DNA from 2 places in the Saccharothrix sp. CCNWYY140 genome. Region 1 is predicted to be linked to the other one. Evidence: riboswitches for the same ligand, from Rfam matches in the RefSeq annotation. Region 1 holds a riboswitch; the other holds the start of a gene.
What was found. Region 1 has a riboswitch for S-adenosylmethionine ahead of WBN91_RS19035 (methionine ABC transporter ATP-binding protein). Riboswitches for the same ligand answer to the same signal wherever they lie in the genome.
Positions count from the first base shown of each region.

Region 2: linked by a shared signal. The riboswitch ahead of thrC (threonine synthase) and the one ahead of WBN91_RS19035 (methionine ABC transporter ATP-binding protein) in region 1 are both predicted to bind S-adenosylmethionine.

Region 1 is NZ_JBBEGC010000039.1:18,301-25,548, forward strand. It holds gene WBN91_RS19020 (4-(cytidine 5'-diphospho)-2-C-methyl-D-erythritol kinase) at 1-604, opposite strand, end outside; gene WBN91_RS19025 (MetQ/NlpA family ABC transporter substrate-binding protein) at 744-1,553, opposite strand; gene WBN91_RS19030 (methionine ABC transporter permease) at 1,610-2,269, opposite strand; gene WBN91_RS19035 (methionine ABC transporter ATP-binding protein) at 2,293-3,303, opposite strand; SAM riboswitch class I at 3,521-3,611, opposite strand; gene rsmA (16S rRNA (adenine(1518)-N(6)/adenine(1519)-N(6))-dimethyltransferase RsmA) at 3,698-4,579, opposite strand; gene WBN91_RS19045 (transglycosylase family protein) at 4,729-6,117, opposite strand; gene WBN91_RS19050 (TatD family hydrolase) at 6,437-7,248, opposite strand, start outside.
Region 2 is NZ_JBBEGC010000111.1:3,891-11,138, forward strand. It holds gene WBN91_RS31510 (ComEA family DNA-binding protein) at 1-261, shown strand, start outside; gene WBN91_RS31515 (DNA internalization-related competence protein ComEC/Rec2) at 451-2,778, shown strand; gene WBN91_RS31520 (hypothetical protein) at 2,790-3,245, shown strand; gene thrC (threonine synthase) at 3,360-4,622, opposite strand; SAM riboswitch class I at 4,634-4,751, opposite strand; gene holA (DNA polymerase III subunit delta) at 4,849-5,829, shown strand; gene rpsT (30S ribosomal protein S20) at 6,178-6,438, opposite strand; gene WBN91_RS31540 (TSUP family transporter) at 6,667-7,248, shown strand, end outside.

The sequences.
Region 1 (7,248 bases):
CGCCGTCGGCGCGCAGCCGGTCCAGCTCGCCGAACACCTCGGGCGTGGACAGGCCGCGCCGGTCGAACGCGAGCACCCAGTGGAACGTGTGCCGGGCCAGCACGGGGACGATCTGGTCGCCCCGGTCGGTGCCCAGCGCGGTGCCGCCGTAGAGGGCGAACGGGACGTCCGCGCCGATCTTGGCGGCGAGGCCCGCCAGCTCGTCGCGCCCGATCTCCAGCCGCCACAGCGCGGCCAGCCCGACCAGCGTGGCGGCGGCGTCGGCGCTGCCGCCGGCCATGCCGCCGGCGACCGGGATGGACTTGCGGATCACCACCCGGACCTTCGGGTCCTCCACGTCCTTGCCGACGTGGGCGGCCAGCGCGCGGACGGCCTTCCAGGCCAGGTTGGACGGCCCGGTGGGCACGACGTCCGCGCCCTCCCCGTGCACCTCGACCCCGGGGTCGTCGGTGACCGCGACCGTCACCTCGTCGGTCAGGGACAGCGCCTGGAAGATGGTGACCAGGTCGTGGTAGCCGTCCGCGCGCGTCTCCCCGACGGCCAGGTGCAGGTTGACCTTGGCCGGGACGCGGACGGTGACCGGTGGCGGAACGACGGCGAGCACACAAGAAGCCTACGGGTTGTCGCCGATGATCGACGGGGTGCCGTTCACCGGCCGCGCCGGCCCCTCACGCCGGGTCCGACCCGCACAGCACTGCGCGCCCCCGGCCGGAGCCGGGAGCGCGCAGGCTTGGGAGGCCGGGTCAGACCGCCAGGACCGAACCCGAGAACGTCTGCTTGATGTAGTCCTTCACCTGCTGCGACTGGAGGAGCTCCAGCAGGTCCTTGATCCGCTTGTCGTCCTTCAGCTCGACTCGCGTGACCAGGCCGTTCGCGTTCGGGTTGCCCTCGGCCTTCTCCAGCGCCAAGGCGTCGTTCGCGGGCTTCAGGCCGGCGTCGATCGCGTAGTTGCCGTTCACCACGGAGGCGTCGGTGTCCTCCAGGGACCGGGGCAGCTGGGCCGCCTCCAGCTCGACGAACTCCAGGTTCTTGGGGTTCTCGGCGATGTCCCTGATGGTCGCGGTCTTCTCCGCGCCGGCCTTGATCTTGATCAGGCCGTTGTCCTGGAGCAGCCTCAGGCCGCGGGCCTCGTTGGTGGCGTCGTTCGCGACCGCGACCCGGGCGCCGCTGGGCAGGTCGGACAGCTTCTTGTGCTTCTTGGAGTACACGCCGAGCGGCTCGATGTGGACCGGGCCGATCCACTCCAGCTTCGCGCCGCTCTCGGACTTGAAGGTCTCCAGGTAGGGCACGGTCTGGAAGTAGTTGGCGTCCAGCGACCCGTCCACCAGGGCGGTGTTGGGCTGGACGTAGTCGGTGAACTCGACGACCTCGATCTTCAGGCCCTTGTCCTTGGCCAGGTTGTCGGCGACGTAGCGCAGCACCTGGGCGTGCGGGACGGGGCTCACGCCCACCTTGAGCGCCGCGTTCGGGTCCGAGGCGGCGCCGCCGGTCTGGCCGCTTCCGCAGCCCACCGCGGTCAGCAGCACGGCGACGAGGGCAGCACGAATACGCATCAGGGGGTTTTCCTTCGGGGTCGGGTGGTTCGAACCCGGCTCGGGTGGTCCGGGTTTCAGACGGAGGACGCGTGCCGGCGCCGGTCCACGGCCCGCGCGACGCGGTTGGAGATCACCTGGATGAGCGTGGCGATGACCGCGAGGACCGCCACCGTGCTCCAGAGGTAGCGGTCGTCGAAGCGCTGGTAGCCCATGCGGACGGCCACGTCGCCGAGGCCGCCGCCGCCCACCACGCCGGCCAGCGCGGAGTAGCCCAGGATGGCGATGGCGGTGACCCCGATGGCGTTGATCATCGCGGGCAGCGACTCGCGCATCAGGACCGAGCGGACGATCTTGAAGGTGGAGGCGCCGGTGGTCACCGCGGCCTCCACCACCGAGAAGTGGACTTCCGCCAGCACGTTCTGCACCAGCCGGCCGACGAACGGGATCGCGCCCACCGCGAGCGGGACGATCGCCGCCGTCGGCCCGATGGTGTTGCCCAGCAACAACCGGGTGAACGACATCAGCAGGATCAGCAGGACCAGGAACGGCATCGACCGCCCCAGGTCCACGACGAAACCGAGCAGGTTGTGCACCACCGGCTTCGGCCGCAACCCACCGGGAGCGGTGAGTTGCAGCCAGATGCCGACGGGAATGCCGAGCAGCACAGCGATCAGGGTGGAGACGGCCACCATGTACAACGTCTGCCCGGTGGCGACCAGGACACCGTCGAACACGGTGGGCCAGGGTGTTGCGGACCTCACGCAGCTACTCCCTGCGGACCGGTCAGGGTCCGCCGCACTGCCCCACCCGCGTCCGCGATGAATTCGAGCGCCGAGTCGGCGCGTTCTCCGTTCAGGCCGACGCGGAAGCGCGCGACCGGGGTTTCGCCGAGCCGGGTCAGGCCGCCGCCCAGCAGGTTCAGCTCGACGCCGAACCGGGTGGTGGCCTCCGGCAGCAGCGCGCCGACCGCGGCGAAGCCGACCAGCACCACGTCCGCGACGCGGTCGTAGGCCTTCTCGGCGGCCGGGTTCTGGTCGACGGCGGGCAGCAGCGACGAGGCCGTGCGGGAACCGGCGTCGGCGATGAGGTCGAGCACCTTGCCGTGCTCCACCACGCGGCCGTCCTCCAGCACCGCGACGTCGTCGCAGATCTTGCGGACCACGCCCATGTCGTGGGTGACCACGAGCACCGTCACGCCCAGCTCGGCCCGCGCCCGGTCCAGCACGGTCAGCACGGAACCGGTGGTCTCGGGGTCCAGGGCGGACGTCGGCTCGTCGGCCAGCAGCACCGACGGGCTGGCCGCCAGGGCGCGGGCGACGGCGATGCGCTGGCGCTGGCCGCCGGAGAGCTGGTCGGGGTAGGAGCCGGCCTTGTCGGTCAGGCCGACCAGGTCGAGCAGTTCGGCGACGCGGGTGCGGCGCTGCGGACCGGGCAGGCCCGCGGACTCCAGCGGCAGCGCCACGTTGCCCGCGGCGGTGCGCTGGCGCAGCAGCGAATCCCCTTGCGGCACAACGCCGATCTGGCGGCGGGCGTTGCGCAGCGCGGTGCCGCCGAGGGACACCAGGTCGGTGCCGTCGACGCGGATCGCGCCGCTGTCGGGGCGCTCGAGCAGCGCGACGCACCGGGCCAGCGTCGACTTGCCCGCCCCGCTGGGGCCGACGACGCCGAGGACGGTGCCCGCGGCGACGTCCAGGTTCACGCCGTCCAGCGCGCGAACCTGACCGGTACTCCCGGGAAAGGTCTTGGTGAGGTTCTCGACAGTGATCACGTTTTCGCTCCACGACTGCACGCGGCAGCGCACGCACGTGGCGTGCGCGTCCGGGGACTCAGCTCAGGTAGATGCCCCGCGCGGAAAGCACGCGCGAAGGGCGGCGAGGACTTGAGAAGGCGCCAGGGCTTCTAGTGGCTGCGACAGGCCGATACCGAGCGGCGGCCGTGGTCGACGACTCGCCGTCGAGTGAGCATTCGCATCCTGGGCACGTGATCCTCCATCGATCCTGGCTGAAGCACCTGCCTCATGGGAGGTGGTTGCTGCGGCGTCTTAGAGCCAGGTCTCTCGGCCGCTCGGGATGGCAGCACGAGTACACCCGACGGACCTGCTTCAACGCAAGCCCGGACGCGGATCGTTCGTCAAATCACACTTTCGGCCGAAAGATCACCGGCTAGTTTGATGAGGCAGCTTCGGCTATCCGGACGAACTCTCCGACGTCCAGTTGTTCGCCGCGCGCGCCGGGATCGACACCCGCTCGGAGGAGCAACTGCTCGGCCTTCGCGGCCGACCCGGCCCACCCGGCGAGGGCGCCGCGCAGGACCTTGCGCCGCTGCGCGAAAGCCGCGTCCACCAACGAGAACAGGACCTTCCGGTCCACCGTGGACAGCGGGGCGTGGCGCTCGAACGCGACCAGCGCGGAGTCCACGTTCGGCACCGGCCAGAACACCTGGCGCGACACCGGCCCGGCGCGGCGGGCGTCGGCGTACCAGGCCAGTTTCACGCTCGGAACGCCGTAGACCTTGCTCCCCGGACCCGCCGCCATGCGGTCGGCGACCTCCGACTGGACCATCACCAGGCCGGTGCGCAGCGTCGGCAGTTCGGCCAGGAGGTGCAGTACTACGGGGACCGCCACGTTGTAAGGGAGGTTCGCGACCAGGGCCGTGGGTTCTTCGGGGAACTGGTCGGCCGTGACGCGCATCGCGTCGGCCTCGATCACGGTGAGCCTGTCGACCAGCCCAGGAGCGCGCTCAGCGGCCGTCTTGGGCAGGCGTGCGGCCAGGACGGGGTCGATCTCGACGGCCACCGTGGCGCGGCAGGAGGACAGCAGGGCCAGCGTCAGGGAGCCCAGGCCGGGGCCGACCTCCAGGACCACGTCGTCGGGCTTCAGGTCGGCGGACGCCACGATCTTGCGCACGGTGTTGGGGTCGTGCACGAAGTTCTGCCCCAGCTTCTTGGTGGGGCGGATGTCCAGCTCGGCGGCCAGCCGACGAACGTCGGCCGGGCCGAGGAGCGCACTGCCCCCCGGCCCGGCCGGCGATGAAGCTTCAGTCACTCGGTGATTCTCCCCCAGCCGCGCCCGCGAGGCCGCGTCGGCCTGTCGCGTGGGTTTTCCCGACGGTCAGCTTTTCCGATCGTCGGGAAAACCCACGCGATGGGCCGACTTTCAGGCGGCCTCGCCGCCGCGACGGAGTCGCGGCCGTGTTACGGCAGGCCCAGCTTCTGCTGGCAGTGGGGCCATGCGGAGTAGCCGCCGCGGGCGTCGCGGAGCTTCGTGGCGATGGCGATCTGCTGCTCGCGGGTGGCCTGGTGGGGGTACTCGGCGTACTGCTCGCCGCCGTACGCGTCCCACGTGCCCTTGTTGAACTGGAGGCCGCCGTAGTAGCCGTTGCCGGTGTTGATGGCCCAGTTGCCGGTCGCCTCGCAGTAGGCCAGCCGGTCCCAGATCTCGCCGTCCGGCGGGAGCTTGGTGCCGACCTTGACCTTCTTCGGCTTGGCCTCCTTGGTGACCTTCGCGCCCAGCTTCTCGCGGTTGGTCTCCTGGCCGTTCTTGATCGTCACGCGGTAGGTGACGATCTGCTCGCCGGCCTCGCCCGGGTCCAGGACTTCCTTCTGGCCCTTCATCATCGTGTCGTCCGGGACCTCCTCGACGGGCGGCGCGATGGCCTCCGTCGCGTTGATCACCGACACGCCGGTGCGCGAGATGTGGACCTCGGCGCCGTTGGTGATCCGCAGGTCGCCCGCGGTCTCCAACTTGTCGTCCGGGCCGAGCGTGAGGTTCTGGGACTTGATCAGCTCGTCCACCGTCACGGCGGTGGTCTGGATCTGCTGCGGCTGGTTGCCGCCGTCGTACAGCGTGATCGTCTTGAGGCTCTTGACCTCCAACGACAAGCCGGACAGCGGGACGTCCATGCCGCGGTCGTGCGAGAGCCACGCGCCCTCGTCGTTGACCTTCAGCTGGTCCAGGGCCTCGTCGACGGTGACGGAGCGGACCCAGCCCTCGCGCTGCTCACCGTCGACGGTGAGCTTGACCAGGCGACCGCGGTCCAACGAGATCTTGCCGCCGTCGGAGACCTTCGCCTGGGGGGACGGGCTGAGCGCGTCGTGCTCGCCGATCGTGATGCCCTCGTCGGCGAGGATCTCGCCGACCGTGGACTCGTAGGTGTGGACCGTCTTGGCCTCGCCGTCGACGTCGACGGTGACGGCCTTGTCCATCGCGATGGCGGTGGCGCCGCCGCCGGAGATGCCCACCAGGACGGTGGCGACGGCGGCCTTGAGGAAGCGGCGCTTCCACTTCCCGGCGGCTTCGACCAGGGCGGCGGGCGGTGCGCTGGGCTGCTCGAGCGCCAGGCCGCCGGCGACGCGGTCCTGGGAGACCTCGTCCGGGATGATGATCGGGGGGAGGAGCGTGGTCTCGGCGTTGATGAGCTTGATCAGCTCGTCGACGTCGACGTTCGCGGTGGCCAGCAGTTCGTCCGCGTCGGGTCCGAGGACCTCCAGGACGTCGTCCGGCGTGATGCTGAAGACGGTGGTCTCCCAGTCGGACCAGTCCGACTCGGGTCTGTCCAGGACATCGACGCTGGTCGATTTCACGGGCGTAAACCAGTCGGTGTCCTCGTTGAACGAGTTCACGGGGTTCCATACCTCCTGAAGGCGCGAAGCCGTGCTCCGCGCACGTTCGGTGTCGGCGGTCAGCTAGTGATCTCCGGCAACTCCCGTGCGTGTCGACTTCTCGCTTCTGGCTACGTAGACCCGCCCCGACTGCGGGTGCGCCCCACCGGACTTCAAACGTGGGGCACGGTCACGGGACCGTAACGGGTGCGCCGGGGTTGTGCAAACACCCCGATCGGTGTTGTGAGTTCGCTCACCCCGTCAGGGGAGCAAGCAGGTCCGCCGATCGTCGTAAGCACTACTACGACTGCACCAAGTCACGGAGATTGAAGACGCGCTCGGCGTTCCGGGTGACAGTTGACGCAAGGTCGGCTGGATCTTGATCACGCAGTGTCGCAATGTCACGGAGGGTGTAGTTGGCGCAGAAGGGCTCGTTCGGGCGTCCCCTGAAGGGATGTGGCGTCAGGAACGGCGCGTCTGTCTCGACGAGCATGTGGTCCACCGGGACCCACCGCGCGGCTTCCCGCAGGGCGTGGGCGTTTTTGAAGGTCACCGTGCCGGCGAACGACAGCACGAACCCGCGCTCCACACAGGACCGCGCGAAGGCCAGGTCGCCGGAGAAGCAGTGGAAGACCACAGTGGACGGCGCACCCTCTTCGTCCAAGATCTTCAGGATGTCGTCGTGCGCGTCCCGGTCGTGGATCATCAGCGGCTTGTCGACGCGCTTGGAAAGCTCGATGTGCCAACGGAAAGCGTCGTGCTGGGCGGCCGGCGGGGCGTAGTCCCAGTAGTAGTCCAACCCGGTCTCGCCAACCGCGACGACGCGGGGTTGGGCGGCCAGTCGCTCCAGTGCGGACCGGTCGGCGTCGGTGAACTCCGACGTCCGGGTCGGGTGCAGGGCGACGGCGGCGAAGACCCGGTCGTCCCACGTGGCGGCCTGGGCGGCCCAGCGGGCGGACTCAACGGTGTCCCCGACCGTGATCACCCGGTCGACACCGGCGGCGTTCGCCCGGTCGAGCATTTCCCGTACCTGCTCGGGTGTTTCCGCCCCGCAGGCGTCGAGGTGGGTGTGGGCGTCGACCACCGGCGCCGGAAGCGCTTCCGGGACCGGTG
Region 2 (7,248 bases), on a different contig from region 1:
GCCCGCAAGGTCGCCGACGGAGAGCAGATCGCCGTGGGCGTCCCACCCCAGCACCCCGACACCACCGCCGAACCCGTCAACCTCAACACCGCGACGAAGGAGCAACTGGACCAACTGCCCGGTGTGGGACCCGTGACAGCGCAACGCATCGTCGAACGACGCCTGAAACGCGGCCCCTTCACGTCCATCGATCAACTAGGCGAGATAGAGGGCATCGGCGACGCAAAGCTCGCCAAGCTCGGAGACCTCGTCCGCCTCTGACCACCTACGTCCGTCTGGCGACCCCACCCCCGCGCACGACCCCTTTCCACGCAGGAACCACCCCTTCCCGACCTTCGAACACGAGGAGGCAGCCATGCCCGTGCTCCACACCGTCGACCGCAGCGGCGATCGACGGACCGACCACCGCTCCAAGGGCGTCCATCACGGTCCTGAGCGGCGCGGCGGGCCGTGAGCCCTCGCGCCCACCTGGTTCCCGCGGCACTGGCCGTGTGGGGCGCGGCCCTGGCGGGTCTGCTGTGGGCCTGGTGGTGGGCTGTGGTCATCGGTCTCGCGGCCGGCGTGATCGGTGGCCTGGCCCTCCGGCTCACGGCCGGCGCGACCGCTCGTCCGGTTCTTCGGAACGCGCGCCCGGCGGCGGTGGCCCTCGCCGTGGCCGGGCCGGTGGCGGCGTGCTGGATCGGTGTCCAGCTGCACGCGTCTGCCCACCACCCGCTCCGGGCGGCGGCCGAGCGCGGAGGGCCCACCACCCTCCGGTTCGAGCTGGCCGACCGGCCGCACGGACTGCGCTCCAGCGGGTTCGGTTCGCGGCAGGGTGGCGTCGACCTGGTCCGAGCCCAGGCGACGCTGGAGGACGGCGGCCGGTTGGTCGTGCTGGCGCCGGCGGCGACGTGGCGGACGCTCCTGCCCGGGCAGAGCGTGCTGGCGCGTGGTTCGTTGGCACCGGCTCGGCCCGGCGAGCCGACCGTCGCCCTGCTGCGGGTCCGCGGTCCGCCCCGCGAGGTCACACCCGCACCGGTGTGGCAGCGCGCGGCGGAGGCGCTGCGGTCGGGTCTGCGGGACGCCGGCGGTGCGCTGGACCCGGAACCGGCGGGGCTGCTGCCCGCCCTGGTCGTCGGTGACACCTCGCGGCTGTCGCCCAGGGTGGTGGAGGAGTTCCGCACGGCCGGGCTGGCGCACCTGCTGGCGGTCAGCGGGGCGAACCTGGCGATCCTGTGCGGCGCGGTGCTGTTGCTGCTGCGGCTGCTGCCCGTCGGGCCACGCGGGTGTGCGGCCGGGGCGATGGTCGCGTTGGTCGGGTTCGTCGTGCTCGCCGGTCCGGAGCCGAGCGTGCTGCGGGCGGCGGTGATGGGCGCGGTGGCGCTGCTCGCCCTCGTGCTGGGGCGGGAGCGGTCGGCGCTGCCCGCGCTCGCCGCGTCCGTGGTGCTGCTCGTGCTCCACGATCCGGGGCTGGCGGTCGACGTCGGGTTCGGCCTGTCGGTCGTCGCCACGGCGGCGCTGGTCCTGCTGGCGCCGTCGTGGGCCGGCCGGCTGCGGGACCGGGGCGTGCCGGCCGGGCTGGCCGAGGCGTTGGCGGTGCCGGCGGCGGCGCACCTCGCCACGGCTCCGCTGATCGCCGGGTTCGCGGGCGAGGTGAGCCTGGTGGCCGTGCCCGCGAACCTGCTGGTGGCGCCGGTCGTCGCGCCGGTGACGGTGCTCGGGGTGGTGGCCGCCGGGCTCGCCCAGGTCCACGAGGGCGCGGCGCGGCTGGTGGTGGAGCTGTCCGGGCCGGCGGTGAGCTGGATGGTGGCGGTCGGTCGGCACGCGGCGGCGGTGCCCGGGTCGGCGGTCGCGTGGCCGCAGGGCTGGGCCGGTGGCGCGGCGTTGGCCGGTGCGGTGGTGGTGGTCGCCGTGCTGCTGCGGCTGCGTCGGGTGCGGGTGCTGCTCGTGGCCGTCGCGGTCGGGCTGGTCGTGGTGCTGGCCCCGGTCGGGGTGTTCGCCCCGCGGTGGCCGGTGCCCGGCTGGGCGGTGGTCGCGTGCGACGTGGGGCAGGGCGACGCGGTCGTCCTGGCCACGGCCGAGCGGGGCCGGGTAGTGCTGGTCGACACCGGGCCCGACCCGGTGCCTGTGTTGGCGTGCCTGCGGCGGCTCGGGGTGCGGCAAGTGTCCTTGGTGGTGCTCAGCCACCTGCACGCCGACCACATCGGTGGGTTGGCGGCGGTGTTGGCCGAGCGGGGTGTGGGCGCGGTGGCGGTGGGTCCGTCGCGCGATCCGGAATGGGCTTGGGAGGAGGTGCGGGAACAGGCGCGGGCGGCGGGTGTCCGCGTGGTGGAGCTGGGTGTCGGCCAGCGGCTGAGCTGGCCGGGGCTGGAGCTGGACGTGCTCGGGCCGCGCGTGGTCCCGAGGGGCGACGAGAACACGGCGGTCAACGACGCATCGCTGGTGCTGCGCGCGTCGACCCCGGCCGGGCGGGTGCTGCTCACCGGGGACGTCGAACTGGCCGGGCAGGCCGGGCTGCTCGACGCGCCGGTCGACCTGAGGGCCGACGTGCTGAAGGTGCCGCACCACGGGTCGCGGTACTCGTCGCCCGCGTTCCTCGCGGCGGTGCGGCCGAAGCTCGCGCTGGTCAGCGTCGGCGCGGGCAACCGCTACGGCCATCCCAGCGGCGTGCTGGTCGACGCGCTCGCACGCCAGGGCGCGCTGGTCCTGCGCACCGACCGGGACGGCGACACCGCCGTCCTTCCCGGCCCGGACGGGCCGAGGGTCGCCCGCCGGGGTGACCCGATCGACGACGACTGAAGGGAAGAACCATGAACAAGGACAACGACAGCTGGATCCGCCTGCACACCGGGTGGTCGCCGCGCGAGGTGGGGTGGGCGCTGTGGCAGCCCGGCTACATCGCCCATCCCTGGCCGCGCGACGAGTTGGGACCGGACTTCGTCTTCTACATCTGCGACGACGTCGGGAAGGACGGGCGTGCCATTGTCGCCAAGGCGAGGGTCACCAGGATGGTCCCGACCACGGAGGTGGAGTCGCCCGAGGACGCCTACCGGACCATCGCGGACGCCCTGTTCGACGACGAGCTGACGATCCTGCCCGAGAACTGGCGGGCCAACCGCTACAACGGGCACAAGTCGGCGGCACCGTGGCCGCAGTTGCTCACCGCGTGGCGTGCGGACCTCGAAGAGGTGGGGCCGCACACGATGCCGGAACTGTCCTCGTTCCCGCGCAGCGGCTGGCTGCGCACGTCCCGCCTCACCTTGTGACGGCAGCGGGACCGCGCCCGGCTTGCGCGCCAAGGCCTTTCGGCCGGAGGCGGGCGCGCAAGCCTGGCACGGTCCCGTGGAACGAACCCCGTGAGCCTCGGTGTCCTCGGTGGCTCAGTCCTTGAGGGCGTTGATGACGGCTTCGGCCGACGGCGGGACGTTCGCGCGGGGGCCCACGCGGTCGCCGAGGGCGTCGAGGGTCTTGAGGCCGTCGCCGGTGATCAGCAGCACGGTCTCGGCGTCGGGGTCGAGCTGCCCGGACTCGATGAGCTTCTTCGCGGTCGCCACGGTCACGCCGCCGGCGGTCTCCGCGAAGATGCCCTCGGTGCGGGCCAGCAGGCGGATGCCCTCGATGACCTCTTCGTCGGTGACGTCCTCGATGGCGCCGCCCGTGCGGCGGACCGCGTCGAGCACGTACGGGCCGTCGGCGGGGGCGCCGATCGCCAGCGAGCGGGCGATGGTGTCCGGGCGGACGGGGGTGACCACGTCGTGGCCGGCCTTGAACGCGGCGGACACGGGGGAGCAGCCGGTGGCCTGGGCGCCGAACACCTTGTACGGGGTGGCCTCGACCAGGTCGAGTTCGCCGAGTTCGCGGAAGGCCTTGTCGACCTTGGTGAGCTGGGAACCGGAGGCGATCGGGACGACGACCTGGTCGGGCAGGCGCCAGCCGAGCTGCTCGGCCACCTCGTAGCCGAGGGTCTTCGAGCCCTCGGCGTAGTAGGGGCGGACGTTGACGTTGACGAACGCCCAGTCCTCGTGCTCGGCGGCGAGTTCCTGCGCGAGGCGGTTCACGTCGTCGTAGTTGCCGTCGACGGTGATCAGGTTGCCGTCGTAGACGGCGGTCATGAGGATCTTGGCCCGTTCGAGGGAGGAAGGGACCAGCACGACCGACTGCCAGCCGGCGCGGGCCGCGGCGGCGGCGACGGCGTTCGCGAGGTTGCCGGTGGAGGGGCAGGCGAGGACCTTGAAGCCCAGCTCGCGGGCCGCCGCCAGGGCGACGCCGACGACGCGGTCCTTGAACGAGTGGGTGGGGTTGCCGGTGTCGTCCTTGACCCAGACCTTCCGGACGCCCAGGGCCTTGGCGAGGTTGTCGGCCTCGACCAGGCGGGTGTGGCCGGGGTTGGTGTTGGGGTGCGACTCGACGTCCGACGGGACGGGGAGCAGGCCGCGGTAGCGCCAGATCGACCGGGGGCCCGCCTCGATGTCCTCGCGGCGGACGCGGCCGAAGTCGTAGGCGACTTCCAGCGGCCCGAAACACTCGAGACAGGCGTATTCCGGGGCGAGCGGGGTCTCGTGGCCGCACTCGCGACACGACAGGGCACGAGCGGGGCCGAGGTCGAAGGAGGTGGCGGTCGAGGGCACACTGACAGCAGTCATCGCGAGGTTTCTCCTCATCTTTCCCGCTTGGCGGGTCGGAATTGGCACCGTGGTCGGCAGTGCGCAGCACTGCAACGACGGGTTGCCGGGGCTTCTTCGGGCCGATCCCTCTGCCCCTCTGGATGAGCGGTATTCAGTTGTGCCCTCAACTTACGGCACCATCCCGACCCCTAGCCAGATCCGTCCACCATCCGGACGGTGACGGCGGCGTGGGAGGATCGGGTCCGTGAGCGCGTCCGCAGTCACTCCCGCCCCCGTGCAACTGGTGGTCGGCGAGGAGGAGTTGCTGGTGGAGCGTGCTGTCCGCAGCGCGCTGACCGCCGCACGCAAAGCCGACCCGCAGGCCGACCTGACCCGCGTGAAGGTGACCGACCTCACCCCTCCTGAGCTGGCGGAACTGGTGAGCCCGTCGCTGTTCGCGGAGGGGCGCGTGATCGCGCTGGAGGGCGCGCAAGACGTCGGCAAGGAGATCGCGGACGCGGTTTTGGCCTACGTGAAGTCGCCGGCGGACGGCGTGACGCTGGTCGTCGTCCACACCGGCGGCGGGCGCAGCAAAGTCGCCAAGGAACTACCTACGGCTTTGCGCAAGGCCGGAGCCGAGGTGATCGAGTGCCCCAAGATCACCAAGGCGGCCGACCGGGAGGCGTTCGTCCGCAACGAGATCAGGTCGGCGGGCGGCAAGGCCGACCCGGAGGCGGTCGGGGCGCTCATCGAGGCGGTCGGGTCGGACCTGCGTGAGCTGGCGGCGGCGGCGTCGCAGCTCGTCGCGGACACCGGCGGCAAGATCGACGCCGAGGCCGTCCACCGCTACCACCGGGGTCGTGCGGAGGTGACCGGGTTCGCGGTGGCGGAGAAGGCGGTCATGGGCGACCGGGCGGGGGCGCTGGAGGCGTTGCGGTGGGCGATCCACCTCGGCGTGCCGCACGTGCTGGTCGCCGACGCGCTGGCGGACGCGGTGCGGACCATCGCGCGGGTGTCGGCGGTGGGGCGGGGTGACCCGTTCAAGCTGGCGGGTGAGCTGGGCATGCCGCCGTGGAAGGTGAAGAAGGCGCAGGGGCAGGCGCGGGGCTGGGACGGTGACGGGCTGGCCGCCGCGATGTCGGTGGTGGCGGACCTGAACGCCGAGGTGAAGGGCGTGGCGGCGGACTCGGGTTATGCGCTGGAACGGGCGGTGCTGAAGATCGTCGCCGCCCACGGCCGCCGCTGACCCACCGGCCGCGCTGATCCACCGGGCCGCCGCTGACCCATTGGGCCGTTGCTGACCCACGCCGCTGGCCTTCGCCGCTGGTCCACGGCCGCCGCTGGCTTTCGGCCGCCGTTGGCCTTCCGCTGGCGCTGGCTTCGGTCGCCGTTGGCCTCCGGCTGGCGTTGGCTTCCGGCTGGCACCGGCTGTCCGGTGGCGCTGGTTGTCCGGTGGCGCTGGTTGTCCGGTGGCGGTGCGTTGAACCTGTGGTGTCGTGGGTATAGCGAAGCGCCGCCCCCGTGGTGGGAGCGGCGCTTCGGGAGTGCCGTGTGCGGGCCTGGTGGGGCCTGCTGGGCCGTCAGATCTGGTTGATCAGATCTGGTTGGCGCGCTTCGCCAGGGCCGACTTCTTGTTGGCGGCCTGGTTGGCGTGGATCACGCCCTTGGTGACGGCCTTGTCGAGCTTGCGGGAGGCCTCGCGGGCCAAGGCGATGGCCTTGTCCTTGTCGCCGGCCTCGGCGGCCTCACGGAACTTGCGGATGGCGGTCTTGAGGGACGACTTGACGGCCTTGTTGCGCAGGCGCGCCTTCTCGTTCGTCTTGATCCGCTTCATCTGGGACTTGATGTTCGCCACGCGAAAGCCACCTTTTCCTTCGAGTTCGGAGTCGTATCGCGCTTGTCGTCGGCTCCGCCCTCGCCGAGGGCGGTTTTCCTCCACAGCGGAATGCCGCGCGGTACGGCTGACCAGGTTAACAGGGTGGGTCGGAGTGCTCCCAACCAGGGCGGCCGGCTGTGGTGGCGGCCACGGCGGTGGGTGGCGGCGGCGAAAGCAGTACGCGTGTCCGGTTAAGCTGATCGGGTGATGAGCGCACTCGACTGGCCGGGGTTCGGGGAGATCAGCCTTGCCGCGTTGTTGTTCCTCTGCCTGGCGGCTGCTCTGGCCGGTGCGGTGGACGCCGTGGTGGGGGGTGGCGGGTTGATCCAGTTGCCCGCGTTGCTGCTCATCGCGCCTGGCGGGCAGCCCTTGTACGCGTTGGCGACCAACAAGATCGCGGCTGTGGTGGGTACCGCGTCGGCGGTCAGCACGTATGCGCGGCAGACGACCATTGACTGGTGGTCGGCGTTGCCGATGGCGTTGGCGGCGTTCGGTGGTGCTGTGGGTGGTGCCGCGTTTGCCGGGGCGTTGGCGCCTGGGGTGTTGAACACCGTGGTGCTGGTCGCGTTGGTCGGGGTGGGGCTTTACACGTGGCGCAAGCCGGAGTTGGGCGTAAGCGAGACGCCTCGGTTCAAGCGGGTCGCGCAGATCGGTGTGATGGCGCTCGGGGGTGGCGTGATCGGGTTCTACGACGGGCTTGCCGGGCCGGGTACCGGGGCGTTTCTCGTGTTCCTGCTGGTGGGAGTCGTGGGGTTTGCGTTTCTGAGGGCGTCGGCGACGGCGAAGATC